DNA from 3 places in the Leptolyngbya sp. FACHB-261 genome. Region 2 is predicted to be linked to each of the others. Evidence: predicted binding sites of a transcription regulator. Region 2 holds the regulator's gene; each other region holds the start of a gene.
What was found. Region 2 encodes NtcA, which controls nitrogen genes in cyanobacteria. Its sites were predicted from a motif close to TTTGTANNNNNNNNTACAAA; they were not measured.
Positions count from the first base shown of each region.

Region 1: a site for NtcA is predicted at 6,047-6,066, ahead of H6F94_RS00845 (DUF4327 family protein). Genes of this name have one in related genera too.
Region 3: a site for NtcA is predicted at 7,046-7,065, ahead of rpoD (RNA polymerase sigma factor RpoD). Genes of this name have one in related genera too.

Region 1 is NZ_JACJPL010000001.1:181,643-191,930, forward strand. Features, by position in the region: gene H6F94_RS00825 (hypothetical protein) at 1-20, opposite strand, end outside; gene H6F94_RS00830 (hypothetical protein) at 269-409, shown strand; gene argZ (bifunctional arginine dihydrolase/ornithine cyclodeaminase) at 455-2,557, opposite strand; gene pruA (L-glutamate gamma-semialdehyde dehydrogenase) at 2,728-5,697, opposite strand; gene H6F94_RS00845 (DUF4327 family protein) at 6,235-6,456, shown strand; gene H6F94_RS00850 (cyanophycinase) at 6,648-7,637, shown strand; gene cphA (cyanophycin synthetase) at 7,916-10,288, shown strand, end outside.
Region 2 is NZ_JACJPL010000001.1:442,471-452,758, forward strand. Features, by position in the region: gene hetZ (heterocyst differentiation protein HetZ) at 1-363, shown strand, start outside; gene H6F94_RS02015 (hypothetical protein) at 356-1,297, shown strand; gene H6F94_RS02020 (ABC transporter permease) at 1,447-2,490, opposite strand; gene H6F94_RS02025 (adenine phosphoribosyltransferase) at 2,509-3,024, opposite strand; gene H6F94_RS02030 (DUF3038 domain-containing protein) at 3,267-3,869, shown strand; gene H6F94_RS02035 (DUF4335 domain-containing protein) at 3,877-4,929, shown strand; gene dps (DNA starvation/stationary phase protection protein Dps) at 5,060-5,587, opposite strand; gene fabI (enoyl-ACP reductase FabI) at 5,720-6,496, opposite strand; gene ntcA (global nitrogen regulator NtcA) at 6,752-7,423, shown strand; gene H6F94_RS02055 (3'(2'),5'-bisphosphate nucleotidase CysQ family protein) at 7,469-8,323, shown strand; gene H6F94_RS02060 (oligosaccharide flippase family protein) at 9,299-10,288, shown strand, end outside.
Region 3 is NZ_JACJPL010000031.1:34,162-44,449, reverse strand. Features, by position in the region: gene H6F94_RS25350 (TldD/PmbA family protein) at 1-297, shown strand, start outside; gene H6F94_RS25345 (TetR/AcrR family transcriptional regulator) at 595-1,236, opposite strand; gene H6F94_RS25340 (hypothetical protein) at 1,529-1,969, shown strand; gene trmD (tRNA (guanosine(37)-N1)-methyltransferase TrmD) at 1,999-2,703, shown strand; gene H6F94_RS25330 (acyl-CoA desaturase) at 2,787-3,608, opposite strand; gene H6F94_RS25325 (methionine gamma-lyase family protein) at 3,681-4,910, shown strand; gene H6F94_RS25320 (Gfo/Idh/MocA family protein) at 4,920-6,029, shown strand; gene H6F94_RS25315 (DUF2854 domain-containing protein) at 6,072-6,614, opposite strand; gene rpoD (RNA polymerase sigma factor RpoD) at 7,310-8,458, shown strand; gene H6F94_RS25305 (CAB/ELIP/HLIP family chlorophyll-binding protein) at 8,649-8,801, opposite strand; gene H6F94_RS25300 (hypothetical protein) at 8,892-9,377, opposite strand; gene H6F94_RS25295 (phospholipid carrier-dependent glycosyltransferase) at 9,447-10,288, shown strand, end outside.

The DNA.
Region 1 (10,288 bases), 260 kb from region 2:
TTGATGTCACCGTCTCTCATAGTTCTCCTTGTGTCGACCAGGGGACCTGATGGGCATTAATAGCAACCCCCCCTAGGGGTGTAGAAAGAACCATACGGCCCCAAGACGATCTCTTTGCAGAGTTCTCATAAAACTTCACGTTCAGACACCATGCAGGCAGCATTTCTACCTTTTCATACTGTTTGACTTCTGACAGTACAAGCGATAGGATAGGTCTAGACGGTAAGAATCCAAACAGTCTAAGCCTGGTATAAACCCAGGAGGTCTTATGAACTCCTCTTTAAGAAAGCTCACGCTAGTCACTTTGTTTGTCCTGTCCCTGGCCTCAGCCGCTAGTGCCACCGTGCCAGAGGGTATTCGCACTGGGCCAACTATCCCTGCGCCTGTTTTAGAGCCCGCGAACCGTTAGCCCAAATGCCCAAGTCCCAAAGATAGATGAGGGCGCGAGTGAGGTTTAGACCATCACATAGGCATCGACCAGCTTGCGCAACTGCTGCACTAGCAGACTCAGGAACAAACCAACATCGGTGACCACACCAACCGATTCCACAGAGCCACGGTCAGCCAGCTTAGTGACAACAGCAGGGTTGATATCGACGCAGACCATCTTGACGCCAGCGGGGGTCATGTTGCCTACGCCAATCGAGTGCAGCATCGAAGACAGCATCAGGATCATGTCTGCGCCTTCGATCAGACGAGCGTAGTCAGCCTGAGCCTTGAGCAGGTCCATCTCGGTATCAGGCAGGGGACCATCATCGCGGATCGAACCAGCCAGGGAGAAGGGAATATTGTGCTTTACGCATTCGTAGAAAATGCCGGACTTGAGGATGCCCCTCTCCACGGCCTGGGCAATGTTGCCACAGCCTCGGATCGTGTTGATCGCTTTGAGGTGGTGGCGATGGCCGCCACGCACACTCACCCCCCGTTGCATATCCATGCCGAGAGAGGTGCCCATCAAGGCTTGCTCAATGTCGTGAACAGCGATAGCGTTGCCGCCCAACAACGCTTGCACATAGCCCTCCCGAACTAAAGAGGCTAGGTGCGTGACACCACCCGTGTGCACAACCACCGGGCCGGCGGTGACTACGACTTTGCCACCCTGGTCACGGATGCGACGCAGTTCCCAAGCGATCTGCTCGACCACCAATTCCACCCGGCGCTCGCTGGATACGCCGGAACCCATAAAGGTAAATTCCTGGCTCTTGCCATCACGGGATTCTGGTTTGCGAACGGTACGGATGCCATCCACACCGCAGATTACCTGCTCGCCAACTTCGAGATCACGCAGCAATTTGCAGTGCGCCACGGATCCCTGAGCAGTACGGCTCACCACAATCGCGCCGTCCATGCGTTGCCCTTGAACTTTCACCCACTCACGCTCAACCCGAACCTCGGTGGGGTAGATCGTAGTGACGTAGAAGTCCTCAGGTGCCACCCCAGCTTGGGTGACCACTTCCAGATTGATGTCGCAGACCTCGCGCTCTGGCAGCACTGCGCCCAGGTCGATGAGCTGGCTCATCAGGCGCTCCATCACATCATGGTCGGGCGCTGACACCTTAATTTGGGCTAAGGAAGTGCTCTGGCGCTGCTCGCCCAGATTGAAGTTAAGTACCTGGAAGCTACCGCCCCCTTCCACAATCAAATCCAGGGCCTTGCTGATCAGGCCAGAGTCCAACAGATGGCCTTTCAGTTCAATCGTACGGGCCTCCACTGCCGCCATGGCACGGGCTTCGGCGCGAACTGGCTCGGTCACGCGCAAGGTCAGACATTTGGCGGCACCCCCGGCCTTGAGAAACTCGGTCAGCGGCGTTTCGACAACCTCGAAGCCCGCTTCTACCAAACGAGCCTTCAGTTCCTCGCTAACTTTGTTTACAATAATCATCTGCCCAACATTGACGGCGTTGCAGGCGAAGTTCACAGCATCCGGCTCGTCAATAGCAATGCGCTTTTCAGGTGCCACACGCATCTCGATTAAACGGTTGGTGTAGGCGTCAAAGGCAGGTGGATAGTAGAGCAGATAGCCACCGGTAAGCGGACAGAAGCAGGTATCCAGGTGGTAAAAGCGCTCATCAACCAGACGCAGAGAAACCACTTCGATATCCAGCCATTTCGCCAGATAGGGATGGGAGTCTAGCTCCGAGCGGAAGCCGTAACCTGCCCAGAGCCAACGCCCTTCCCGGTCTAGTAGGGCATCCCCCGCGCCTTCAAAAGGCAGTTCCAAGGGCAACTCGTGAACCCTATAACCAGACTCGTTGAACCACTGCTTGAAATAAGGTTCTTCACCTTGACGCTCCTTATGGAAAAAGCGGCTGAGTACCACGTTGTCGCCCAGCACTAAGCCAGCATTGGCAGTAAATACCATATCGGGCCAGCCCTTCTCAGGTGTGACCAAATCGACTAAGGCACGGTCTTTGAGAACGTGGTAGAGCCCTTGCCACTGCTCAACCGCCCGCTCCTGCGAGGACTTGTGAACGTTCCCCTCCATCCAGGGATTGATTACATAGTCCACGTCGTAGTGGTCAGGCGCGCACATCAGAAAACGGATCTGGGAAGTCATGGGAAGATGCCAACTCGATAGGTGAATTAGAGACGTAAATGGGGGTTGCTGGAGGACGAAATCGCAGTGCTGAGCTGAGACCTTAAAAGATTTCCACAAGTTCGCAACGCTTGTGGAAAAACTGTATACAGCAGCAAATGACTAACTCAGCAAAGCACTACCGAAAGGCACTACTGATCTGCACCTTCAATCAGCGCAAAGCCTTGGCGCTGCGTGTTTTCGGTAATTGCTCGCGGTTCAAGAAATTGCAGGAGATAATCAGGGCCACCCGCCTTTGAGCCCACCCCCGAAAGTTTGAAGCCACCGAACGGTTGACGGTCCACCAAAGCCCCAGTAATACCTCGATTAATGTACAAATTGCCAACCTCAAACTCAGCACGAGCTCTGGCTATGTGCGACGGCGTGCGCGAGTACAAACCACCCGTGAGCCCATAGTCCGTGCCGTTAGCAATTTGCAGGGCCTCGTCAAAGCTGCTGGCTTTAATGACAGCTAGCACTGGCCCGAAAATTTCTTCTTGAGCCAGCATCGAGTCAGGTTTGACGCCCGTAAAAATCGTGGGTTTGACGAAGTAGCCAGTCTCAGGGACCGGCGCCTCCAGTACGACTTCAGCTTCTAGGCGACCTTTAGAGATGTAGTCCTGAATGCGGGCTTGAGCTTCAGCGTCGATCACAGGTCCAACTTTGGTGCCTGCCTGATCTGCCGGACCCACATTTAGAGAACGGGTCGCTTCAACCAAACGAGTCACGAAGGCGTCGTAAACCGGCTCCAGCACAATGGCCCGGGAACAGGCTGAACATTTCTGACCGGCATAGCCGAAAGCCGATTGCACGACCCCGACCACTGCCTGATCCAGGTCAGCGCTTTCGTCGATGATGATCGCGTTTTTGCCACCCATCTCGGCGATCACTCGCTTGAGGTGCTTTTGGCCGGGTTGGAGCACCGCTGCATCAGCGTAAATCTGACAGCCCACCTTCTGCGAACCGGTAAATACAATCAGATGCACATCTGGATGCTTCACCAGGCGCGGTCCAATTTCTTCGCCGATCCCAGGTAGGAAATTGAACACGCCAGATGGAATGCCCGCCGCTTGCAGCACTTCATTGAATTTGGCCGCAATCACGGAGGATTGTTCAGCTGGTTTGAACACGACCGTATTGCCCGCTGCTAGGGCTGCCACACACATGCCCACTGGAATTGCAAAGGGGAAGTTCCAAGGCGCGATGACCAGAGTGACGCCTCGGGGCTGATAGTGATACTCGTTGGTTTCACCGGGCACATTGCGGCTGCGTGGCGCTTGCAAGCGCTCCATCTCCTCACCGTAGAAGCGACAGAAGTCAATGGCTTCCGAAACATCGGCGTCCGCTTCGCGCAAGGGTTTGCCCACCTCCAGCACAATCCAAGCAGCAAGCTCCTGCCGACGCTGCTCCATCAGGTCAGCAGCTTTGCGCAGAATGTCCGCGCGCTGGGTGGCACTAGTTTGCTTCCAGGTCGTAAAGGCAGTCTTGGCTGCTTTCACGGCGGCTTCGGCCTGCTCCACACTGGCCAGACCCACTCTGCCCACGATTTCCTCTGGTTTGGAGGGGTTCACTGAGTCCAGATGGTCAGCCGTGGTCACAGCTGTGCCATTAATCCAGGGGTTGTAGGTCTGAGCTAAGCGGGCACGAACCTCTGCTAAAGCCTGCTCTGCCAGCTGACGCGGTTGGGCTTGAGAGAAATCCGAGTTAGCAGCGCCGTGAAAACCTACCACTTGCAAGCCGTGACCGTCAGTCTTTTCCATCACGGGAGGCTGGAGCAGTTCTTCGCTGGGGCGGCCTTCTTCCACACTGCGGCGCAAGAAAGAGTTATTGGCCGTGTTCTCCAGCAAGCGGCGGATTAGATAGCCCATACCGGGGATGAGCTCACCGTAGGGGCAGTAGATGCGCACCCGCTGACCCATATCCACACAGGCTTTAGCGAACTTGTCGCCCATGCCGTAGAGCATTTGCAGCTCGTAGCGACGCTTGGGAATTTGCAGTTCTTGAGCTGTGGCAATAGCGACGGCCAAAGAACGCACGTTGTGGCTACCAATTGCGGCCCACAGATACTCATGGTTTTCCAATAAACGGCGGGTTAGCGCTTCGTAATTGGCATCGGTGGACGACTTCTGGTTGAACACCGGCTGCCACCAGCCGTTTTGATAGGCCTTGATCGTTTCCTGGTCCCAATAAGCGCCTTTGACCAAACGCACTGTGACCGGGTGCCCCCGTTCCTTAGCCCAGGTGATCAGGCCTTCTAAATCCTGCTGCGAGTCGCGCAGATAGCCCTGCAAGGTTAGGCCGACATCAGTGCGCGTACGAAACTCGTCTTCAAGCAGGACTGACTTGAGCGTGCTCAGGGTCAGGTCCTTGTGGGCGTACTGCTCCATATCGAAGTGGACAGCTGTGCCCAATTCTCTGGCCCGCCGCAACAAGATGCGGATCTTTTCACTGACTTTAGCGGCACTGCTGGCAGCGTCTAGCGCGTCAAACTGCGAATAGAAGGCGCTCAGCTTGACCGAAACTTGCACCAGAGGCAACGGCTCCCCATCCGCCTCGTCAATTTGCGGCACTCGCGACCAGGATTTAGACGCTTGAGCGAGTTGCGCCATCAGATCGAGATAGCGATTGAGGTAGGACTCGGCCTCGACTTCGCTAATGACTGCTTCGCCCAGCAGATCCAGCGTGAAGGCCATGCGTTCTTTGCGCAACCGCTCAATGCTCTTGATTGCCTGTTGGATGTTGTCACCCGCAATATAGCGACGCGCCAGGGTTTCCACTGCAGTTGCCACAGTGGTCGCGGCGATTTGCCCGGTGGGCGAGTCGGGTTTGCTGAAATTGAGTAGGCCCTTGAGCCCTGGCACCTCCGCCTCACCCAGGTACTCCTGGAGATGACGGGCAATTTCTGCCTTACTGCGTAATGAGGGCAGGCCATCGACAAAGCGGAACAACTGTACCCGCAAACTATCGTTGCCCATCGCCCAGTTCATGAGCTTGTCATCCAAACGCATCTGGTCGCGGAGTGCTCCTAAGAAAGAACGCTCCCCCCGGGCCCCCTGCACCAAGATCGCCTGTGCGATCTCACGAGTTTTCAACTCGTAAGCACTGCCAACTTGCACAACCACTTCAGGATGCTCCTCGTATCAAGCTTTAGGAACGGCTAATCGACCAGCAATCAAACTGGTTCAACTGCGGACCAGCTACGCATAACGCAGGGGACTAGCACGCCGCAGATAATTCCATTATCCTCCCTGTCTCCTGACTCGTTAGCACCCTGGAAACATTAAGTAAACCTTAAGAAGACGAGATTATCCGGGCGCTTTGTCTAAGCCAAAACTATGATTTCTCTAAGTAGCAGAGCTATTTAAGCGCTGGGATACTGGTAGTTTCAGCCTCCTTCTCTAGGTAGATCTATCTATATTTTAACAAAACTTAATGTTCGTCCGATAGGGTAGGCGTGAAAATGAGTGAGGTTTAGTAGTCTTGAATACAGTAAGTTTTAATGAGTGCTTTTGCTTAGACAACTTGAAACCTCAGTAAGGAATTCAGGGTTGAAGCTCAGCAAGCTCTCTTAGAGGCAGTGTGAGGTTAGAGGCCAACCTTAGGCCTTAAGTTCAGAATTCTCTGGCCAGGATTATCGAGATCGCGAGGGTTATCCAGATATGGTGCAGTCTTTCCAGTTCTCTCTGGCGACAATACAAGATGAGGCTCGGCATTTAGTGGATGCCGGTGTCCTCAATCCTCGGCAGCCGATTCACGTGCTGTGCCAGTATTTCCCGGCTCGAGAGTGGCAATGGGTCGAGCGGGAATTAGAGTTGCATGACTATCTGCTACGGGACCGCCTCAGTGACTTGATGAGTCACGAGGAATGGGGGAGCGACTAGCTGTTAACTATCGCTAAACTGTCAGGGAATGCTCACTGTCAGGAAACGCTCAAGCGGTAGCTGCTTCGAGGTGGCTATGAATGGGTTATGAATAGATCAAAAGTCTGTTGGTACCCAATGAGTTGCGTGAGCCGCGTAGCCCGAGCGCTGAATAGGGTATTTTTTATAACTAAGACAACTGCGACGGCACATTGAAACAGCCTGGCTCACCAGACCGAGATCCTAGCTTGCCCGCTCAGGCTTGGAACAGGGGTATCCAGTCTGGAGGCCCACCTCTGCGCGAACGCCTAGAGCGGTTGATTAGACTCGCGTCCCAGCTCCCCAGCATGCCGCATTTAGAGGAACACAACACCTTGGAATCGCCCCTGAGCCCATCGCTCAAAGCTGCTGTCATGGCCATCGGCGGCGCGGAGGATAAGGTCGGCGAACGTAGCATCCTAAAGACCTTTTTTAATCGGGCAGGGGCAGCTGACGCTCGGGTCGCCATCATTCCTTCCGCGTCGCGAGAGCCGGAAATTATCGGTCAGATTTACCACCAGATCTTTGAGGAAATGGGGGCGAAATCCATCGATATTTTGGACATTCGCAATCGGCGCGAAAGCGAAGATCCGCGCATGCAGGAGCGCCTAGAAGACTGCACAGGAGCCTTCATGACTGGAGGCGACCAGCTGCGGCTGTGTGCTCTAATTGCGGAGACACCGCTGGCATTACAGATTCAGAAGCGAGTCCGCTCCGGTCAGTTAGTGCTGGCAGGTACGAGTGCTGGAGCCGCGGTTATGGGCTACAACATGATTTCAGGGGGAGCGAGTGGAGAACCACCGAATCGAGGGCTTGTCGATCTGGGAACTGGGCTCGGCATCATTCCAGAGGTGATCGTTGACCAGCACTTCCATAACCGCAACCGCATGGCGCGCTTGATGAGTGCGGTTGCTGCGTTCCCTGAACGCATTGGCATTGGCATTGATGAAGATACCTGTGCAGTCTTCGAAGGCGATGGCACGCTACAGGTTGTTGGCAAAGGAACCGTGACCGTTGTAGATCCGGGTGAAGTGTCTTACAACAGCCGTGCGCAGGTTGGCGAGCAAGACCCCCTAAGCATTTGCAACTTGAAGGTCCATATTCTCAGCCAGGGCGGTCGCTATAGCCTTTATAAGCGAGCCGTACTTCAGCAAATTATTTAGATCGAGAGCTAAATTTCTAGTTCAAACGGGAAATTCAGCTCCGTCATTTCGGTATTGCATTTTAGAGAAGATCAAACATGACAAACATATCCATGCCGCTTTTATGACCTAGGCATAGACATTTTGTGATCAGCAATTCAACACTTTAAAGCTGGTCCAATTAGGATCTACTTTTGTTCCCGGATTTCGTTACTTTCGTCACCATTTGAGCACTCTATGTCAGGTCATTATGACATGAAAGCACGAATGGCCCTGACCCTCCCCACCAGTAGGCTTACATGAAGATCCTCAAGATACAGACGCTGCGCGGTCCCAATTACTGGAGCGTCCGACGACATCAGATTGTGGTGATGCGTCTGGACCTGGAAGAGTTGGCAGAGAAGCCCTCCAATCTGATCCCCGGCTTCTATGATGGTCTGGTCGCAGTGCTGCCCAGCCTGATCGAGCATCATTGCTCGCCAGGTTGCCGAGGCGGTTTTTTGAGCCGGGTTGCGGAAGGCACGATGATGGGGCACATCGTTGAGCATGTTGCCCTGGAACTGCAAAGTTTGGCAGGTATGTCGGTGGGCTTTGGGCGGACTCGCGAAACCAGCACGCCGGGGACCTATCAAGTTGCCATCGAATACAAAGACGAAAAGGCAGGCCGTTATGCCGCCCGAGCCGCAGTGCGGCTGTGCCAGTCAATTATTGAGACGGGCTCCTATGAGCGCCAGGAGCTAGAGCAGGATACTAAAGACCTCCAGGAGATTTACAACGAGTCTCGCTTGGGGCCCAGTACTGAATCGATTGTGGCTGAAGCAGAAGCGCGGGACATTCCCTGGTTGGCCCTAAACAGCCGCGCCATGATCCAGTTGGGCTGGGGCGTCTATCAGCGTCGCATTCAAGCAACCCTATCCGACTGCAGCAGCATCCTAGCCGTGGAACTGGCTTGCGACAAGGAGGGCACCAAACGCATTTTGGGCGATGCTGGGGTGCCAGTGCCTCGGGGCACGGTGATTAACTATTTAGATGAGTTAGAGGAGGCTATCGCCGATGTCGGCGGCTTCCCAATTGTGATCAAACCCCTGAGCGGCAACCATGGGCGTGGGATCACGCTGGACGTGCAGACCAAGGCAGCGGCAAAAGCAGCCTTCGATGCAGCGCGCGATGTCTCAACTTCTGTAATTGTCGAGCGCTACTACACAGGGCGAGATCACCGGGTTTTGGTGATTAATGACCAGGTGGTAGCCGTTGCGGAGCGAGTGCCCGCTTTAGTTACAGGCGATGGCAAATCGACCCTAGAGGAATTGATCGAGCAAACCAACCAGGATCCACGGCGCGGCAACGGTCACGACAATGTTCTAACTCGCATTGAAGTCGACCGCCAAACTTGGGAACTGCTCGACAAGTACGGCTACGACCTGAGCACAGTTCTGCCTAAGGGCGAAGTCTGTTATCTCAAAGCCACCGCTAACTTGAGCACAGGCGGCGTTGCCATCGACCGTACTGACGTTGTTCACCCCGAGAACCTCTGGCTGATGCGTCGGGTTGCCAAGATCATCGGTCTCGATATTGCTGGCATTGACGTTGTCACCTCCGATATCTCTAAGCCCTTGCGCGAGACAGGCGGCGTGATTGTCGAGGTGAATGCAGCGCCCGGCTTCCGTATGCACGTCTGCCCCAGCGAAGGGATTCCGCGCAACGTAGCAGAGCCAGTGGTGAACATGCTGTTTCCACCAGGCGCGCCGAGCCGGGTGCCGATTGTGGCAGTGACAGGGACTAACGGCAAAACCACGACCACCCGACTGATCGCCCATATCTTTAAACAGACTGGCAAAGTGGTTGGCTACACCACCACTGATGGTATTTACATTGGCGATTATTTGATTGAGAAGGGCGACACCACTGGTCCCCAAAGTGCTCAGGTCATTTTGCAAGACCCCACGGTCGAAGTCGCAATATTAGAGACGGCCCGGGGTGGCATTTTGCGTTCTGGTTTGGGCTTTGACCACTGCAATGTTGGTGTGGTGCTCAACGTGCAAGCCGACCACTTAGGCATTGGCGACATCAACACGGTAGAAGACCTGGCTTACCTCAAGAGCGTTGTCGTTGAAAGCGCTCAACCTGATGGCCATGCCGTGCTCAATGCTGACGACCCGCTGGTGGTCGATATGGCAAACCGCGTCAAGGCTCGGATTGCCTACTTCAGCATGGATCCCAACAATCCAGTAGTTCGAGATCATGCGCGACGGGGCGGCCTGGCAGCGATCTATGAAAATGGCTATCTCTCGATCCTCAAGGGCGATTGGACCCTACGTATTGAGCAGGCTGTGAACATTCCCCTAACTATGGGTGGTCGCGCGCCTTTCATGATTCAGAACGCCCTGGCAGCTAGCTTAGCCGCCTTCGCGCAAGGGGCTCGCATGGAGGATATTCGAGCGGCTCTAGCGACCTTCAACGCCTCCGCTAGCCAAACTCCCGGTCGCATGAACCTGTTTGACATGGGAAGATTCAGCGCGCTGATCGACTATGCTCACAATCCCGCTGGCTACACGGCGCTGGGCAGCTTTGTCAAAAATTGGTCTGGTGAGCGCATCGGTGTCGTGGGTGGCCCTGGCGATCGACGCGACGAAGACTTAGAAACGCTGGGCAGGCTTTCGGCAGATATATTT
Region 2 (10,288 bases):
ATCGAGGAAATCCTGGGCTTGACCCCACGCCAACGCGATTACCTACAACAGCGTTTCAAGTACCACCTGATTCGCTTCGCTCTCTCGCATCGCTGGGAACTGGTTCACCAGTGGCTAGAAGCTGATCTGGAGCGAAATCTTGGGCTAACATCACGGCAGTGGCAGGAGTTTACTGCTGTGCTCGGCGAAGATCAGACCCAAATCCTGGATCTCAAACGTGAGAAGTTGGCGGATGATGTCATCGCTCGCAAGCTGGGCTGCACGGTGAACCAGCTTCAGAAGAAGTGGTTCCACTTGCTGGAGCAAGCCTGGGAAATTCGTAACAATGCATCCTCCGGAACTGAGGCGGCAGTGGATGAATAGGGACTCAGAAGCGCTCGACCGAGGGCTGATGGCCTGGCTGTTCGGAGAGGAATCCTCTCCGAACACGGACGGGTCATTTGCTGATCTAGAGCGTAACCAGCGAATAAGCCAAACCTGGGGAGAGTTACCGGCTGTGCAGGACCGTTTTCAAGCGATTTTGAAGCGCCGCCTCTACGTAGAGATTGAGCGCAATCCGCCGCTGTTCCCGTGGGAAACTGAGTTATCAGATTACACGACGCCCGAACGCAGCTTAGAGGCCGTACCAGACTACGCCAGTGCTAGCGCTGAGGAAGTTGCCTCCGCTAGGGCTTTAGGTTTCTGGGCTAGCCAAGTGCAACGTTTAGAGCTGCCGGTGACGCTGCCCAAAAAGGTATTGGCAGTGCTACTGGCGAAAGCCCAGACCCTCATTCATTCCTCAATGCGAGAGGGGGCTCGGCTAGTGCGCTGTGTTGAAGATCTGTTTCCAGATCAAAACCAGCAACTCAATCAGATTGCAGGCATGGTCTTGCAGGGTGCCAGCCGCGACACTGAGAAGCTAGCAGATGCCATTACCAGAGAATTTTCTGGTAGCTATGAGCAGGCCCAGCCTCAGCAGCAGATGGCTCTTTCTCTGCTGGCCGCACGCGAGATTCTCAATAACTTGAGCGTCTCTGTGCGTCCTGGTGCTCCAGCAGTCGAACGCCAGTGGCCAACCGATTCAGGTGAGCTGGTGATTCAGGTTTCTAGCGCTCAACCGGGACAGATCGAAGTCGAGGCTCAGACACCTCTAGCAGGCGCGTTAAAGCTGTTTGTCGGTGAGCAGGAAGTTGACTCCGCCCAGCGCAGTCGAGCTGGCCTACTTAGCGTAGCGGCGACAGGTGGGTCTGCCTGGATCCTAACCGTTGAGCTGCAAGGAGCAGAGCCTCTGAGCCTGGCCTTACGGCTAGAGGCTTAACTCTCCTCAGAACAAAACAGATTACAAATAGAGGCCGATACCGCCTGTGGGCAATCGGCCTCTATGCTTTTGAGAACTGTGCTTTTAAGAGCCTGTGTTTTGGGGATAGGATTTGAACTGTTTGAACTGGTTTATCCAAACCTCTACGGTCAATCCAGCTTGTCCAGACTGATGCGCGGGTCCACAGCTTTGAGCAAAAGATCGGCCAGCAAATTGCCAATAACCAGCATGGCAGCCCCAATTAGCAAAGACGCCATGACGACGTAGAGGTCTTTCTGCTGGACAGCTTGCAGGATCAGTTTGCCAAGCCCAGGCCAGTTGAACAGCGTTTCTGCAATGAAGGCACCGCTAAGCAAACTGGCAAATTCAAAGCCCAGAAGTGTCACCAGGGGATTGATCGCATTGCGGAGAGCGTGAAAGTAAATAACCCGGTTCTCAGACAACCCCTTGGCACGAGCCGTCTGAATGTAGTTCTGTCGCAGTACGTCCAGCAGGTTGCCTCGGGTGAGGCGTTGCAAACCGGCAAAGCTAGTCACGCTCAGCGCTAATGTAGGCAAAATCATATGCCAGGCAATGTCTAGCACTTTGCCAAGCGGCGAAAGCTCAGCGAAGCTAATGCTGGTCATGCCCCCCACTGGAAACAGGGGTGTGTTCTGAGCAATCACTAGAAATAGCAGTGCAGCAATGAAACTGGGAAAGCCTTGCAAGGTGTAACTCAGAAGCTGAATTGTGCGGTCAATCCAGCGGTTCTGATTCACAGCGCAAAAAATCCCTAAAGGAATCGCCACACCCCAAGTCACGATGATTGAGGAGATCGCCAGCAGCAGTGTATTGAGCACTCGTTGACCAATCAGCGTTGCAGCCGGGATACGGTAGCTGAAGCTGGTGCCAAGATTACCGTGCAGTGCTTGCCAGAGCCAGCGGGTGTACTGCTCCCAAATGGGCTTATCTAGGCCAAACTGCTGGGTCAGTTGCTCAATAGTTTGAGGATCGATGGTTGGTTCTAGCTTCAGTGTGTCCAGGTAGTTACCCGGTGCCAGCTGAATCATGAAAAAGCTCAGCAGCGAAACCAGCCATAGCGTTAGCACCGCTTGCAACAGGCGCTTGACGACATAGGCAGTAGTTTGCCCTGAAAGGACCCGGCTACCCCTAGCCCAAGGACTGCGGCTAACCGTCGTATCAGGAGAGGTCATGGGCGAGCCCGAAGAAGGTCAGTAGGTAATGAGAGAGACAATCGGTACCTGAGCGGGCAACTGCTTACGCCCATCCAAGGCCGACAGCTCGATGATAAAACCAAAGCCTACCAGACGGCCTCCAGCCCTCTCTACAAGCTTGGCAGTTGCTAAGGCTGTTCCACCCGTGGCAATCAAGTCATCTACCACGAGCACCTGGCTATCGGGCTCAAATGCATCCTGGTGCATCTCCAGGCGGTCAGTGCCATATTCGAGCGCATATTCGTAGCTATACACGGCTCCAGGCAACTTGCCAGGTTTGCGCACCGGCACAAAGCCAGCGCCCAGGCAGTAGGCCAGCGGCGCTCCTACAATAAACCCTCGGGACTCAGCACCGACAACATAATCGATCTTCTGGCCCTCAAAAGCTTGAGCTAAATCGTTCACTAACTGGCGCAAGCCCTTAGCATCCCGTAAAAGCGTAGTAATGTCCCGGAAAAGGATGCCTGCCTTGGGAAAATCTGGAATATCGCGGACAAGGGCTTGAAGGTCCATGAGGTTGAATTGAGATGTTCTGAGGTTAAGTGTGCTAGCTGACGCCAATTCAGTAAGACGATAGCTTATCCACATCTCCTGATAGGTAGGTGGGTAACTTTTCCGTAGATGGGTACAATAAGCGCGACTCGTTGCTTCATACCCTGCCTGTAGTTGAACTGCTATTGATTGCAGGAAACTCGTACACTGGTCAACGGGTCATTTGGGTTTGAAGCGGTTTTCGAGGCAGTACGTTCAGTGTGATGCAGGTAAATAGTTCTACAGACTTTGCAGACAACCAGGAGCCAAGCGCACTCTTTGAGACGCTGCCGGAACTGAGTGGCCTGCCCGCCGAATGTCCACGGCGCACAAGAATTCAGCTAGATCTGCTTCTGCTTAGTATTGAGTCGGTCGAGCGACTCGGCGCTGAAGCCATGCTCTATGCAGCGAAAGACCTCCAGCTTCAGCATTTGATTAAAAATCGGGTGGTTCTCTGGCGTCTGCGCAGTACGAGTCCTTACCGCCGCCAGACGCAACGCCGTCCCCTGAGTCTGGATGAAGCCAAAGCCCTGACGCTTGTGACCTGCTATCTGGCGCGTCGCCTGACTGTGCTCATCCGTCAGCTTCTCCTCGCTCAACAGCAACTGAATGAGCAGGGGCTGGGGGTGGAGCAGCATTTCCGCCTCAACGACTACCTAGAACGCTTTCGCAGCTATTTCCGCAAGCGAATGCAACCGCGACGCCTGATGGACGATGCCAAGTTGAATGAGATGGCCATTGAGCTTTTGAACAAGTTGCTGTTGTGCAGCGGCACAGCCGGACCTGCTCGTCTGTGGGCTTCCTTGTTCGACGGTGAGGTGGAGTAGATACCCGATGCTCACTCTAGTCCGCACCTACAACCTGCCCAACTGCACCCTGACCTTGGAGGGTATTGCTGCTCCGAATAATGCCTATTCTGAGCGCCCTCCTCTATCGATCCTGACTAACTTTGAGTGCAATTTCTTAGGGTTGAACTCGCCGTTGTCGGGTAATCGGGAACTGCTAGAAGCCTTGAACTCAGCCGTCAGTCAGTACGCCCAGAGCTTACTAAGCGGCGTGTCTGGCCCTAGCAAACCGAGTTTAGTCAGAGTAGAGCGCCAGGGACTCGACCGGCACGTTCTGACCCTCAGGCAACCACCACAGGACGGTAGCCCAAACGGCACAACCGCTCCAACCGATCAGCAGGCTGAGCAACGGCTTGAACTGAGCACAGTGCAACTGTTCGATTTAGTCGAGGCGCTAGATCAGCTGGGCGCCGATACGCAAACGTTGCCGGAACTTCAGCCTCACTTCACACCAGTTTCTAGACGTTACTCACCTCATCGCGCCAAGCCGGTTGAGCAGGCGGCTCCTGCTTTGTTCGGACTGACTGGCCTAGCGGTGGCAGCTGTCGCCTTCTTCTTTGTCCCCATTCCCAACGTCAGGCCACCTGAGCCAGTCCCTTCCCAAACCTCCTCTAGCACAGCCACACCAGTCCCTACACCGACTGCCACCGCTCCGCCTACCATTAGTGATTCCCAAGCGATCAGCAGCCTGCGTCAGCAGATCTACGACGAGATTGACAAAGCTTGGAGAACGACCCCGACTTTCCGCAGCGATCTCACCTACCGGCTCTCGGTCAATGCCAATGGCTTACTGACTGGCTACCGAGCTCTGGATGCAAACTCGGAGCAGTTTGTCAGAGATACGCCTTTACAATCCCTGCTCTACGTACCGGTGCCTACGCCCAATGCCACTCCCTCACCCGTTGAGACGTCCTCAACCTCGCAGGAGCCAACCGCACAGTTCGAAGCCACGTTCACACCGGACGGCAAGCTGAGTGTAGAACCCTACACGGAACCGGCTACAAGCGAAAGCGAGACTGCGACACCAGCAGCCTCGCCTTGACATAAATGAAAGCTCAAGTAACCTCCCTAGTCCAAACAGGGCTACGGAGGTTACTTATTTAGGCTCGATTGGATCTTAAATACCCCTGCCTTATACCTGCTTATGGCTAGGCTAAAGGCAACTAGACAGGCTAGTCCAGGGTTGCAGACGATTGCAGGTGGGCTTCTAAGAACCACAGGCGCATATCAACGGCGCGCGAGATCTCGGTGTAGAGATCAGCGGTGTCCTTGTCTCCTAGAGAATCAGAGTCGTCAATAGCCGTACGGATGCGGCTGCTGTACTGGCCGTAGCGCTCGACGAGGGCTTCGACGTGCTCTCTGCCTTCAACAGCTCCCAGGGGATACTCCGGTAAGGCAGAGGCCTCTGCGGCCATGCGCGCCGTTCCTTGGGCAATGCCACCGAGCGTTGTCGCTCGTTCAGCCAATAAATCCACGAAGCCCAGCACTTCCGTCGCTAGCTCATCAAACAGCAGATGCAGCTGGTAGAAGTTCATGCCCTTGACGTTCCAGTGAGCTTGCTTCACTTGGGTGTAAAGGTCGAGCGTGTCGGCCAGGTGCTGGTTCAACATGCCGATTAGCTGCGTGCGCTTCTCAGCAGGGATGTTGATGCGGCTCTGATACTGTGCGGTCTTTGCCGTCTTGGTCTGACTGACTGCCATCTTTAACTCTCCTGTCGCAGAGATACTAAAACGAACTCATTACGACTACGCTTAGTCTAGCAAGAAATGCCCTACTCTGTCAAAGGCGCAGTTGTCAAGCGTGCTTAAACCACGTCTGTAGGCGGAGTGAGATTAAGCTCCCATGATCTCGTAGCCACCGTCTACATAGATGATTTGGCCGGTGATGCCACTCGACAAGTCACTACACAAGAAGGCAGCCGTATTGCCCACTTCCAAGGGGGTAACCGAACGGCGGAGAGGCGCTACTTCTTCAACATGGTGGATCATGTCCAGGATGCCGCCAATTGCTGAGGATGCCAGTGTTCGAATCGGACCGGCAGAGATGGCATTCACGCGAATGTTTTGGGGGCCCAGCTCGGCAGCTAGATAGCGAGTGTTGCACTCAAGAGCGGCTTTAGCAGTGCCAGCTAGGTTATAGCCTGGGATCACCCGTACCCCGCCGAGGTAGCTGAGCGTTACTACGCTGCCTCCTTGAGTCATCAGGTGCTTTGTAGCTCCGCACAGTTGGACCAGTGAGTAGGCGCTGATATCAAGGGCTTGATTAAAGCCAGCGCGGGAGATGTCGCTGAAATTGCAAGTGAGGTCTTCTTTATTCACGAAAGCAAGGCAATGGATCAAGATATCCAGGCGACCCCACTTTTCCTGAATAGCAGCGACCATCTCCTCGATCTGCGCATCATTCTGGACATTGCAAGGCAGAAGCAAATCTGGGGCTAGTGGCTCGACCAACTCGGCAACCTTAGCGCGATAGCGATCTCGCTCATCGGGCAGGTAGGTGATAGCGAGGTTGGCTCCAGCCTTGTGCAAGGACTGGGCAATACCCCAGGCAATAGAACGATTGTTGGCAATGCCAGTGACCAGCGCATTTTTTCCGGTCAGGTCAAGCATGGATCTCTCCAGATCGGGTGGCGGCGTGACGAGATCTTACGATACAGCAGCCCTGCCTCTCTCCCGCTCCAGAATCCAGTCTCGTATCACCGCTCAGCAAAACTAAAGTCTGTTGTGATACCGTTTGGTCAAAATTGGTTACCTGTAATACAAACCGCAAGCCTTGAGTAGGTTTAAGTGATGAAAACTTAGTCAGGGCGTTCAGCAAGCCTTGAGATCATCCAGACCGGGAGGGATAGAGGTGGGGAAGGAACGATGGTTGTGACCCAAGATCGGCCTCTAGCGGCGGTTTTCCGCCAGATGAACAATGGTCTATTTCCGCCGATGGTGGAAACCTTCGAGCGGGGTAAGACAATCTTTTTCCCGGGTGACCCAGCGGAGCGAGTTTACTTTCTGCTCAAGGGAGCGGTCAAGCTTTCGCGGGTCTATGAAGCAGGTGAAGAAATCACCGTCGCCTTGCTACGCGAAAACAGTGTCTTCGGCGTGCTGTCTCTGATTACGGGCAACCGCTCTGACCGCTTCTATCACTCTGTGGCCTTCACCCCGGTGGAACTGGTTTCAGTGCCGATTGAGCAGGTGGAGAAAGCGCTCAAGGAAGACCCAGAACTCTCAATGGTGTTGCTGCGTGGCCTCTCCTCGCGCATTTTGCAAACCGAGATGATGATTGAGACCCTGGCCCACCGCGATATGGGCTCTCGTCTGGTGAGCTTCTTGCTGATCCTCTGCCGTGACTTTGGTGTGCCGGGCGCAGAGGGCGTCACCGTGGATCTGAAGCTCTCGCACCAAGCCATTGCTGAGGCTATTGGCTCTACGCGAGTTACCGTCACTCGGCTGCTGGGCGACTTGCGTAAGCAAAAGATGATCTCAATTCATAAGAAAAAGATCACGGTCCATAATCCAGTGCTGCTGGGCCGCCGTTTCACCTAATTTTTCAGGATCTCTAGAGGCGCAGCCTTCAGCTAGACTGCACCCATGACTTCAACTTTCATGCCCGATTTGTCCGCCCTGCTCCCCATCGCCCGCAACGCTGCTTGGGGCGCAGCCGATATTCTGCTGGAGCACTACAACGGCCACAGCGATTTGCAGGTAGACGAGAAGAAGGACGGCCCTGTTACGGCTGCAGATCTAGCCGTGAATCGTCATCTTCTGTCTACGCTTCAAACTGCCTTGGGCAATGAGCATTTTGCCTACCTCAGCGAGGAGACAGCTGACGTACCCAGCCGTTTTGAGAAACAGTGGGTTTGGATCATTGATCCGCTGGATGGCACTCGCGACTTTATTGACCGCACTGGCGAGTTTGCCGTTCATATTGCGCTGGTGCATCAAGGCCGTCCGGTATTGGCTGTCGTCGCTTATCCGATGGTGCAGAAGCTCTACACCGCTGTGCAAGGCCAGGGCAGTCAGGTAGAAACTCGGGATGGCACTGCTCATGCCTTGCAGGTGTCTGACCGGCAGCAGCCTGAGCAAATGCGTTTGATTGTGAGCCGCAGCCACCGGGACGGCAAGCTAGACCGCTTACTGGCCAAACTTCCAAAGGCGGACCAGCGGGCTGTTGGCAGCATTGGCTGTAAGTTCGCTTCGATCACAGAGCAGGAGACCGACTTCTACGTAGCCCTCTCTGGCAAAAGCGCACCCAAGGATTGGGATCTAGCTGCACCTGAACTAATTTTGACGGAAGCAGGTGGTCAGGTTAGCCGCTTTGACGGCAGCCTGCTGGAGTACAACCGCGCTGATGTGAGCCAATGGGGCGGCATCCTGGCCAGCAATGGCCATGCCCATAACAAGCTTTGTGCATTGGCAGAAGCAGCACTTGCAGAGGTGACATGAGAATGGCTGAGGGGTAACTTGGCTTAAGCTATACCAAGGCTTAGGCCAGCGGCTCCCCTCAATCTTCCAGGGATTTTCGTGTTGAACCTCGTTCAGCACCTCTAGGCTGCTTACCTGACATCAGAGGCTCTGTGAAGCTGAAGTGAGGCATCAGCCAACTTTCTTTTTGGCTGATGAAGACTCTGAGGAGAGTCCATTTCGAGTGTTTCAGTAAAAATACTAGTCACTTATTATCAGGCTGTGCAGCCAAAACTTCTGACGCTTTTTGCATCTACCCGTTGAATATGAGCATCTGCAACTATGGATATCATTGCTCAGTCTAGGGCAGATGGATTGCAGTATTAAGCAAGGAGTTGCATAAGCCAATGTAGAACGTTAAAGATACTCCTAGCCAGATTGCTAATCAGCTAGATGAGTTTCCTGATAACGCTCTAAAGGATTGTATATAGCTGGTGGACTTCTAGTTTCCACTTGCCTAGAGTTCAGTCGCACCCTAGCTGTTCTAGCTGAGGAGTACCTTGATGCATCTATTGCCAAAACTTGCCTGCAAAAACTATCTCGGCTTGGTTCAGCTACCCGCCGCTCTATTGTAAATACTTCTCGGGGTAGATGGCAATCTTCCTCTAGGTTCTGACTTTCACCGGCTACAGGCTTAGGTTGCTATCTCATTCATTGCAGACTTGCTTAGACAGACGCCGGGAGCGAACTGAGCAGGTTTAGCTTAGCAGTAGGCTGCTGTTGGACATTTGGCAAGATGTTCACTGTGTCTACTAAGCACTGTTACTCAGTTTTTTTGTAAGAATGCTTTCCGTCGCGCTTATTGCGCCTCCCTTTTTCAGGTTATTCGTCTGTATCTTTGATATTTCTAGATAAATTTAGAGCCTTAAGGCCTAAAAATTTAGGTCTTGACCTTAGCATCGGCATCCGTAAGTATTTGAGTTCAAAATAGGTCTGCTGATTATAGGGCGACGTCATTTGCTAGGAAACTCCCTCTCAATATTGATCAACCGGTTAGTACAAAGCCTCACCACCTTTGCATTAGTTGCAGCTATTGCTCGTCTGCTGGGACCGTATGAGTTGGGGCAATATTTGCTTGCCTTTGGCTATTACTACATCTTCATGTCTATCGCCTCTCAGGGGCTCAAGGTTCTATTTACGCGAGAACTATCACGTAATCTAGAAGAGGTACAGCTCTATCTAATCAACGGCACACTCCTACAGTTATTTGCAAGCCTTATCAGTTACGGAATATTAGTCATTACAGTATTTTTATTGCCTTATAACTCTGACACCTCTACTGCTTGCTATATCTTGGGCTTGATGGTCGTTCCCTTTTCTCTCTCCAATGTTACAGAGGCGATCTTTCAAGCGCAGGAACGCATGTACTTGATAACCCTCAGTACAGTACCTGTTTATATTTTGCGTCTACTCGTCATCATTTGGATAATGCAACAGGGCTACACTATCAACCTTGTATCCGCGATTCTAGTCCTTTCAGAAATTTTCATTCTTGTATTGCAATGGGGTCTGTTGATCCAAAAGATTAATCTAGAAAGACAGATTAATTGGAGTTTTATGCGGCGCAGCATAAAGGCTGCTCGCACTTTTTTCGCGATCGAAGCCATCGCTGTGCTCAAAGACCGAATGCAGCTGCTCATCCTCTCCTTAATAGGAGGTGAAATCGTAGTTGGACTCTACGGAGCGGTTATGCAATTGATGCAACCCTTTGAGATTATTGCTCATAGTCTTGCATTGGCTATTTTTCCAAGAATGAACAAGATAGTTGCAGCAGAGCCAGAAAAGCTGCGGGACCTTGTTGAAGGCGTCATTGAGATCTTGCTTAGTGTGGCCTTGCCACTAATCATTGGCCTGTTTTTTCTAGGGCGCGACTTATTGGTCTTTGTCTACGGCAATCCTAGCTTTGCTGATGCCGATACCGCTCTTAAGATAGTTGCCTTAGCACTT
Region 3 (10,288 bases), on a different contig from region 2:
CAACCGGGCACAGGCAGCTTGGCGGAGCTGATTGCGGGTTTGGAAGATGGCCTGATCGTGGATCAAGTTCTGGGCAATGGTGCCGGAATTTCAGGAGATCTCTCACTCAACGTTGACCTGGGCTATCGCGTCAAACAGGGGCAGATTGTGGGTCGGGTTAAAGACACAATGGTCGCGGGGAATATCTACACTGCCCTCAAGCAGATCCTACGCTTGGGCGGAGATGCCGACTGGAACGGTTCTCTTTACGCGCCTTCCATGGTTGTAGGGGGTCTTTCTGTAACAGGACGTGCTTGAAGTCCTTAGATTAAGTAAATTTGCTTAGCTAAGCTGAGCAACCATAGAAAAGTTAAGTAGATACGCCTAGCCAAACTTAAGAAGTTATTAAGCAGAGATAGTCCGTTCTATCTACTCGCTAATCTGGCTAAACTACCTCCTAACTGCAGGAGACCAAGTACCTCCTAACTGCGTCCTCATCCCCCTGCCAGTCATGGCTTGGGGGATATTTCTATAAACCTTGTTTATGAAAACCTACAAATAGGCTCCTGCTTTGTATGAGTTGCCGCTTGTAACGAGTTCTGATGAGCTAGTCATTCAAGAGGAAGCTAAGGCTTGCTCGGCTCCTTGATTGCAGAGAACCCCATTCAAGAAAATATCTGCTAACCCTTCAGCCATTTCCTGCATCGCTCGGGGCGAAGTATCCCCATCCGTCAAGGTTTCATTGCTGAAGCCCGCCACGGCAAACATGCCCAGAAATACGCGAGCGACAACGCGAGGGTTCATTTTCCGATAGATGCCTCGGTCCATTGCCGTTTGGAAGAATGCCTCTGCCACATCAGTCATTTTCGAGATGACCTCCGCCTGAATGCGGTCCCGCAGATCGGGGTGGAACTGCGCTTCCATAAAACAAACCCGCATTAGATCGGCGTTATAACTCAGATTCATCATGCGTCGTCGCATGATCTGAGCCACTGCTCGATAGCTGGCAAGTTCGCTGAGTTCTGTTAGAAGGTCAGTGAGGATTTCGATCCAGCCCTGAGTGGCGACTTCGATTAATATGGCTTTCTTATTGGAGAAGTGACGGAACAAGGTTCCTTCTGCAACGCCTGCTGCCTCTGCTAAATCCCGCGTAGTTGTTGCGTCATAGCCTTTGCGGGCAAATAGACGCTGGGCCGAAGCCAGAATTTTGGTACGTGTATCTGGTTCAACGGGAGGCTTGGAGTTGAAAAGTTGCATGGAGAGCAAGATCCAATCACAGACTGCAAAACTGGCTTGATTCTTACTGAATTGCCGGGGATTGTCCACTCACAAATCTAATAAGTATTCTTAATAAACTTCGATATCTTCATGCTTTTGCACATCGCGAAATATAAGTTAAGACAATACTGCTCGAATTTCAGCTTGCTCAGGGCCTGGGTCAACTCTGCTCAGCTGTAGGTGGCCTAACTCAGGACCAGGTCTTGCCTGAAAACGGAGATCTTAAGTGGATCCGACTAAAATCAAGGTAACCAAGCATGAATCGTCACCTATGGCTGCTAACGACCCTACCCAATTTTTGCAAAAAGGCTTTCGTGTTGCCCTAGGCGGGGCAACGCTCCTACTAGAAGCGATTCAGGATCCTAGCAAACGGGAGACTAACCTCAGCAAGTTGCAGATGGAGTTTACGGAACTAGCTCAAGAACTAGAGGAAAAGGGGGCTGTAACTGAGCAGGAGGCCCGGACTTTTGTCGATGGTCTGATTGCTCAGCAGCAGGCTCAACGGACCCAAAACAACCCTTACGACCCTTCCTCAACTTCAACTGGCCCAACTGAGATTCCGATTGACTTGGACGACGGGCCATTAGGCTCAGCTACCTCCCCAGTCGATCCGAATGTCCAAGCCGATCTGCAAGAGTTGACCCGCCAGATCTCATCACTACGGACAGAATTAGAGCGGCTGCGCTCAGAGGAATCTGGCGACGGCTTATAGTTAAGCTCATTGCTAAGCCATAGGTCCGCGTGCGCATTGATATCGTGACGTTGTTTCCAGAGTTTTTCGCCTCGCCCCTAAGCAGTGGGCTAATGGGCAAAGCTCTGGAGAAAGGTATCGCTGAAGTTCAGTTCACTAACCCCCGTGACTTTGCAACCGATAAGCACCGTCGAGTAGACGATGAGCCTTACGGAGGCGGTGCTGGCATGCTGCTTAAACCGGAGCCATTGTTTGCTGCCGTAGAGTCATTGCCTTGTCTAGAGCCACGTCAGGTGATTTTACTATCGCCTCAGGGCAAACCACTAAACCAGGCATTACTCAAGGAACTGGCCAGCCAGTATGCCCAACTTGTACTGGTTTGCGGTCACTACGAAGGCGTTGATGAGCGAGTCTGCGAGCAGCTCATTACGCTGGAAGTTTCGTTGGGAGACTTTGTGCTGACCTGTGGCGAAATCCCAGCCCTCGCCTTACTGAATGGCGTGATTCGTCTGCGCCCTGGCACAGTAGGTAAGGAGGCTTCCTTAAAGGCAGAAAGCTTTGAAGAGGATCTGCTGGATTATCCGCAATACACTCGCCCAGCGGAGTTTCGAGGTTGGCGGGTTCCCGAGGTTTTACTATCTGGGCACCATGCCGAAATTGAGCGCTGGCGCAAAAAACAGCAGATCCAGCGGACGCGTGAGCGACGACCAGATCTGCTAGAGCGCTATGAACGGCTTGACGAACCAACGAACTAAAACCAGTTAGCTAAAAAGCCTCAAGCACTCGGGCCAGGTCACTTAAGCAAAAGTAAGCAAAAGTCCCAAGCCCGAACGCTACATCACGCGTTACTGGTTGCGCTATTGGCAAGCCGGACCTTTTTAGCAAGGCCAACTTTTTGCAGTAGCCAAATAGTCATCCAGGTCAGGTCAATTTCCCACCACTGTAGGCCGTGGCGGGCTGACTGTGGAAAAGCATGGTGGTTGTTGTGCCAGCCTTCACCATAGGTTAGGAGAGCCACCCACCAGCAATTGGTCGAGTGATCGCCAGATTGATGGCTTTGATAGCCGAACAAGTGAGTCGCGCTGTTCACAAACCAGGTGCAATGGAATACCAGCACCAAGCGGACAAACACGCCCCAGACCACGAAGGGCCATCCACCTAAGAGATACAGCACGGCTCCCAGAGCCACCTGAATTGGGATAAAGTACTTCTGAAAAAATTGGTACACCGGATCGTCAATAATGTCTTTGACGTACCGGGGAATATCCCCACGGCCTGGTAGCTCATAGAGCATCCAGCCCATATGGCTCCACCAAAAGCCTTGCCTGGAATCGTGCGGATCTTGAAGTTGGTCAGAATAAACGTGATGCATACGGTGTAGCCCGATCCAGTCAATGGGGCCACCCTGGCAAGCGAGAGTGCCGCAGAACACGAAGCAGTACTCTAGCCACTTGGGCGTCTGAAAGCTGCGGTGGGTCACTAGCCGGTGAAAGCCCAGCGTAATGCCCAAGCCTCCCGTTATCCAGTGCAGGAACAGTGCCAGCCCAACTGCGGGCCAGCTAAAGGCAAAGGGAGCGAACAAAGCTCCCAAGTGGATGCCAGCCATAAAGATAATGACTGGCCAGTCCAAGGTGAGTTGTTTTTGAGTAGCAGTTGTCATGCGCTGATTGTATCGGAGTATTAAGCCCTTGTATTGCCCTTTTAGCGTGAGTTAGCAGAGTTAATGATCAAAATGAATACCTCAGAGCCAGTTCAACAAGCCGAGCAAATCTTAGCGCCAGTTTTTGCAAATATCGACCGTCAAGTCAAACATCATCTCAAGCGCATCTTGACGGCTTATCGAGAACACCGCGTTGGCCCCCATCACTTCGCGGGTGTCTCCGGCTACGGCCACGATGATTTGGGGCGTCAGGTGATTGATGAAGTCTTCGCGCAAATCGTAGGCGCAGAGGCGGCGGTCGTCCGGATTCAGTTCGTCTCCGGCACCCACGCGATTGCCTGTGCCCTCTATGGGATTTTGCGTCCAGGTGATGAGTTGCTAGCGGTGGCCGGTCATCCCTATGACACTTTAGAGGAAGTGATTGGCCTGCGAGGCAGTGGCCAAGGGTCACTGCGGGAGTTGGGAGTCAGTTACCAAGAGCTAGACCTCACTCCAGAAGGCCAAGTCGACTGGCATGCGCTTGCTAGTTCGGTTACGGAACGAACGCGGATGGTTACAATCCAGCGCTCCTGTGGTTATTCCTGGCGCTCCAGCCTCTCAATTGCCGAGATCGAGAAGATCGTTCATCTGGTCAAGCAGCAGAATCCTGACACTGTTTGTTTTGTCGATAACTGCTACGGCGAATTCGTTGAGGCCCAAGAACCCACAGCCGTAGGTGCTGACTTGATGGCTGGCTCACTAATGAAAAATCCAGGCGGCACCATTGTGCCCACGGGTGGCTATCTGGCTGGACGGGCCGATTTAGTTGAGGCTGCCGCCTGTCGGCTGACCGCTCCGGGTATTGGCTCGTCCGGGGGCGCCACCTTAGACCAAAACCGGTTGCTATTGCAGGGCTTATTTCTAGCGCCCCAGATGGTTGCTGAGGCAATGAAAGGCAACCACTTAGCCGGTTACGTGTTTCGAGAGCTGGGCTACCGCGTTAATCCAGCCCCAGAAGCTCCCCGCCGAGATGTCATTCAGGCCATTGAATTAGGCAGCGCAGCGAAACTACAAGCATTTTGTCGAGCTTTGCAAGCTTGGTCTCCCATTGGCTCTTACCTCGATCCAATACCCGCCGCCATGCCCGGCTACGAAAGTGACCTGGTAATGGCAGGAGGAAGCTTCATTGATGGCAGCACTTCTGAGCTTTCGGCGGATGGGCCCTTGCGCGAACCTTACATTGTCTTTTTGCAAGGTGGTACTCACTGGACCCATGTCGCTTTAGCCTTAGAAGCGGTTGTGGCAGCAATTGGTCCCGCTTAGGAGACAGCAATGGCAATTGGCGTTGGCGTTCTTGGCACTGGCTTCGGCCAGAAGGTTCACATCCCCGGCTTTCAAGCCCATCCTGATACTCAAGTAGTCGCTGTGTTCAACCCGGACTTGAGCAAGGCACAGACAATTGCCGAGCAGTTCCAAATTCCCCATGCCTGCCAGCGGATCGAGGATTTGCTGGCGCTTCAAGAGGTGGAGGCGGTTAGCATCTCCACGCCGCCGTTTCTGCATTACAACATGGCCTGTGCAGCGATAGAGGCCAGCAAACATGTACTTTGCGAAAAGCCCATGACTCTGAGTGTCACGGAAGCGCGAGACCTCCACTACCTCGCTCAAGGACGCAACCAGATTGCCATGCTGGACTTCGAGTTTCGCTGTCATCCGCAATGGCAGTATTTTCAGGAACTGCTGCAGTCTGGTTGGATTGGGCGTAAACGGTTAATTAACATCAGCTGGCTAGTACAGAGCCGAGCTGACGCCAAGGCAGCCTGGAATTGGTATGCGCGCAAAGACCAGGGTGGCGGTGCCTTGGGCGCAATCGGCTCCCACAGTTTTGACTACATCGCCTGGTTGTTTGGTCCAGTCAAGCGCTTGTGCGCAAGTCTCTCAACTGCTGTGCCTGCGCGTCCTGACCCCAAAACGGGAGAGATGCGTCCGGTCGATGCTGATGACACAGCGACCCTGCTGCTGGAGTTAGCCGATGGCACACCCTGCACCCTCAGCCTCAGTTCTGCAACCTATGCGGGGCGCGGTCATTGGGTCGAGGTTTACGGGGAAGCAGGCAGCCTGATTTTAGGGAGCCGCAACCTCAAAGACTACGGCCACGGCTTCACGGTTTCCGCGGCTCAGGCCGGTCAAGACTTCGTCCCTTTAGAAACGCCAGACTATCTATTGCCCAAACAAACCTACCCGGATGGCAGACTGGCTCCTTTTATCGGCATCGTTGACCGTTTTGTGCAAGCTATTCGGGAGGGTAAGCCGGCGGTGCCTTCGTTCAGGGAAGGTGTTTACTCACAACTGCTAATGGATCTGACCCACCAGTCGCACGAGCAGGGGCGTTGGGTAGAGGTCCCAACGCTGGAGAATTTTCTGATTACTGGACGCTGCTAACCCTTAAGCCAAAGAAGCTCCACGTTTAGAGTGACAGTAACCTCACGGCACCACGATTAGTGATAGGTCTACTGTGTCAGGCGTAGGCTGTTCTAGCTCTGCCCGAATACCAGGACCAAAGAAGCGCTCGATCTTATCCCGGCGTTCCTGCCAACTAGCAAAGTCGATAAGAGGGGAATGTAGGCGCAACACTAAAGTATAGGCTCCCTCTACAATCGTTTCGCCCAGGTGAGTTAAAATCGGGCGTTCTTCATCCGTAGGCTCTAAACCTAAAGGTTTGAGGGACTCTTCTAAATGGGCTTCGCCATAGAGATAGCCCGTCGCCTTTTCACGCACTTTTTTCAGAGTTTCAGTTTGTTGTTTCTGGCGTAGTGCTAGTACTTCTGAGTTGGGCTGCATTAACAGTTGCACCGGCTTTGTTTCTGATGCCTTTAAGGCTGCTCCACCCAACAGAATCGGAATACCATAAAAAAATCCGATCAGGTTCAAAGTTGGATTGCCCCCAAAATAAGCCACGAAGCCCATCAGGGTCAAAATCCCGCCTACCGTCAGGCCCAACGACCCTAGTGAAACTCGACGCAACATAAGCCGCTTAACCGGTTAAGACTGTTTAGATTCTTCATAATTGCGCATTTTAGGCCGCTCTGATGACTACCTGCTGGATCTAGCTCTCAACCTGCGACCGCGGTTCTCGCTACTCTGAATTGAGTGAGGTGACCTCTAAAAACCTCTCGGTAAGCTGGAATCAGCCATTTTGCTGGGAATGCCTCTTCAATACCTGTGCCATCCTGGATGCATCCAGAGCTAACTTGTCATATCAAGTCCATGACATTCAGCTAGTTTTGGTGATAAATGGATGGTAAATGGTAGGTGCGTAAGCACTTGGCTCAGCCAATGCTGTTATTCGCTATTCCGGGCAAGTGTCTAGCTTGCCCTGGTAAGGCTTACTGCAGCTCAGTCCCCTAGGACTGTCAGCCCAGACCAAATTCACAAAATGATTGGGAAAGCGTGCATGTTTTGTGAGAAAGGCTACAATCGGAGGGCATTTGACTCCCTGAATACAGTTTCACATAGACTTGCTGGAAAGGCTGGTCACTGCGCTCCTCTCTAGCTAGACTAGTCAGTCTGGTAAACCCCGGAGTTTATTCGCGATCGCAGTTTAGACATCCCCCAGTTGCTGATAAGCATCGCCCCCATTCGATTCGACCAGTTCAACCACAAAGACGTAATTAGCAGGTAGTTTTCTCCTGTACTGCATTAAGGAGCAAGAGGAACGCGGCATGACCCAGGCCAACAACTTACTCAAGACCATCGGTAAACCTCTGGTTGCAGACCTAGAGCAACTGATTGATGAAGACGTGAGTGTTGTAATTGACGTCTCCGATGAAGGTGACGACATCAGTTCTGATTCTGATGATGATGAGGGAGGACGCTCCGGTAAAGCTCGTGCCTCCCGACGCCGGGGACCCGCGCGCAAAAAGCACTACACCGAGGACTCTATTCGTCTTTATCTCCAAGAAATTGGCCGCATTCGTCTCTTGCGGGCCGATGAGGAGATCGAACTGGCTCGTAAGATCGCTGATCTATTGGAATTAGAGCGGATTCGCGACAGTTTAATGGATCGGCTCGACCGCGAACCTCATGATGGGGAGTGGGCGAATGAAGTTGATATGCCGTTAGGTGCCTTCCGCGAACGCCTGCACAAAGGGCGTCGTGCTAAGGACAAGATGGTCCAATCCAACTTGCGATTGGTTGTCTCCATCGCCAAGAAATACATGAATCGAGGCCTTTCCTTCCAGGACCTAATTCAGGAAGGTTCTCTAGGTCTGATTCGCGCTGCTGAGAAATTCGACCACGAGAAAGGTTATAAGTTCTCAACCTACGCGACTTGGTGGATCCGTCAGGCTATTACAAGGGCAATTGCTGACCAATCGCGTACGATTCGTCTGCCAGTTCACCTGTACGAAACTATCTCCCGTATTAAGAAGACAACCAAGCTATTGTCTCAAGAGCTGGGTCGCAAACCTACGGAAGAGGAAATCGCTACCCGGATGGAGATGACCATTGAGAAGCTTCGCTTCATTGCGAAGTCTGCTCAGCTTCCCATTTCATTAGAAACTCCCATCGGTAAAGAAGAAGATTCCCGTTTGGGTGATTTCATTGAGTCTGATGGTGAAACCCCTGAGGATCAAGTTGCCAAAAACTTGCTAAGGGAAGACCTCGAAAGCGTATTAGATACCCTGAGCCCTCGGGAACGGGATGTTTTAAAGCTGCGCTACGGTCTCGATGATGGTCGGATGAAAACGCTTGAAGAAATTGGTCAGCTATTTAACGTTACGCGTGAGCGTATTCGTCAAATCGAGGCTAAGGCTCTACGCAAATTGCGACATCCCAACCGTAACAGTATCCTCAAAGAGTACATTCGTTAGTACTCCTGTTAGCTCACTATTGAGCCAAGGACAGTGGCCTTTCGCTGGCTTGTAATGCCTCTAACAGCAAACAAAGTTGTTAGAGGCATTAACTTCTAGGCCGCTTTAGTTCTGAGTTCTAAAGAATACTCGTAGCCATCAAAAAGCGGCAGGCGCTTGTCCTGCCGCAAAAACTCAGTCCTGTTGGGGCTTACATCAAACCCAGGAAATGTAAAACACCTTGGCCGGTAGCAAACTCGGTAGCCAGGGCTGCGACGAAGCCAATCATTGCCAGGCGACCATTCCAGTTCTCCGCTCCTGCGGTGAAACCCCAGTTCCAGGCATTGCGGTTTTCGGTTTCCATCGTTCAAGCCCTCTTTGTGTGCTTATGTTAAGCAGTGTAACTGATGCCTTGGGGAGCTGCAACATTGTTTTACATCTTGGGTCCGTGAGTTTAGCCCGCCTGCTCTGATCGGCTTGGAACTTGGGCAGCAGCACTCCAATACCGGCGACAACTCCACAAAAGCGCCACCCCTACAGCAACGTAGACTAGCCCCCGAATTTCGTAGCTGAGGCCTAACCTGCGCAATAGAACCCCCAGCCCCATCATTGCGGCAATCAACAATAGGGTTTTAGTGCCAAACATTTGAATGACACTTTTGAAGGGGTTGGGTTGGCTGAGTTCCTCAACTCGGTCAATGACCCGAGTGGCGGTACGATCCAGAACCAAACGCCCTTTGACCAGCCCAATGCCTAGGGCTAGGACAGCAAAGCTCAGATGTAGCGGATCGGCTAGCCCAGGATAGGAATAGCGCAGCAGAAACACACTGCCCATGGCGAGCAGCCCAGCTCCAACGACGGTCCAGATGCTGGCTGCGATCCAAAGGTGCTGGCGTCGGCTTAGCCCTGTACCAGCACTAGCAGGAGAAGCGTCAGTCATGACTCTGTAGCTCCAGATGTAGAATGCCTGTGCAAACACATCTTAAACCCAGGGGACCGGGGAAATTCTATGGTGAAATATCGCCCATTACCCGGTGGAACGCGAGGCCAGTTTAATCGAGGCAGCGCGCTCTTGCCAGCCTGGTTCTGGTTAGGATTGGCAGGTCTGCTGCTGTTATCAGTCACGCTGCATTTTTGGGACTTAGGCCGCTTTAAAGAACTCGTTTTTGATGAGGTCTACTATCCCAAATACGCCCGCAATTATTTGAAGGGCGAAAAGCTTTTTGACCCTCACCCGCCACTAGGCAAATACATCATTGCTGTGGGACTTTGGGTTGCTGATCGGTTTGGCTGGACTGGTCCAGTAACCTATCGCTGGACCGAAGCCTTCTTCGGCTCAATGCTGCCCTTAGTTGTGGCTGGACTGGCTTGGCAAATTGCTCAGCGACCCGGATTTGCCTTGTTGGCTGGCTTTTTTACCGCTGCCGATGGTTTGCTGCTAGTCGAGTCCCGATTGGGCTTGATCAATATCTTCCTGGTCTTCTTTGGCATTTTGAGTCAATGGTTCTTTCTCCTAGGGTTGAAGGTGGAGGGACGCCAACGTTGGGGCTGGTTAAGCTTGTCCGGCCTTAGCCTAGGAGCGGCCATCTCAGTCAAGTGGAATGGGCTTGGTCTTGCCCTAGCCATGCTGCTGTTGTGGTTGGTTGCTTGGGTATTGCGGCTCCTGCGTTGGGACAGAGGGCAGCGTACCACCAACCTCTCTCGTATAACCGAACTGAGCGCAGCTCAAATCCTGTTCTGCTTTCTGCTGATTCCCATTGGGCTGTATTGGCTGCAATGGATTCCACATATGCAGATCAACCCAGAGCCAGGATTATGGGGTCTTCATCGCCAGATGTTGGAATATCACCA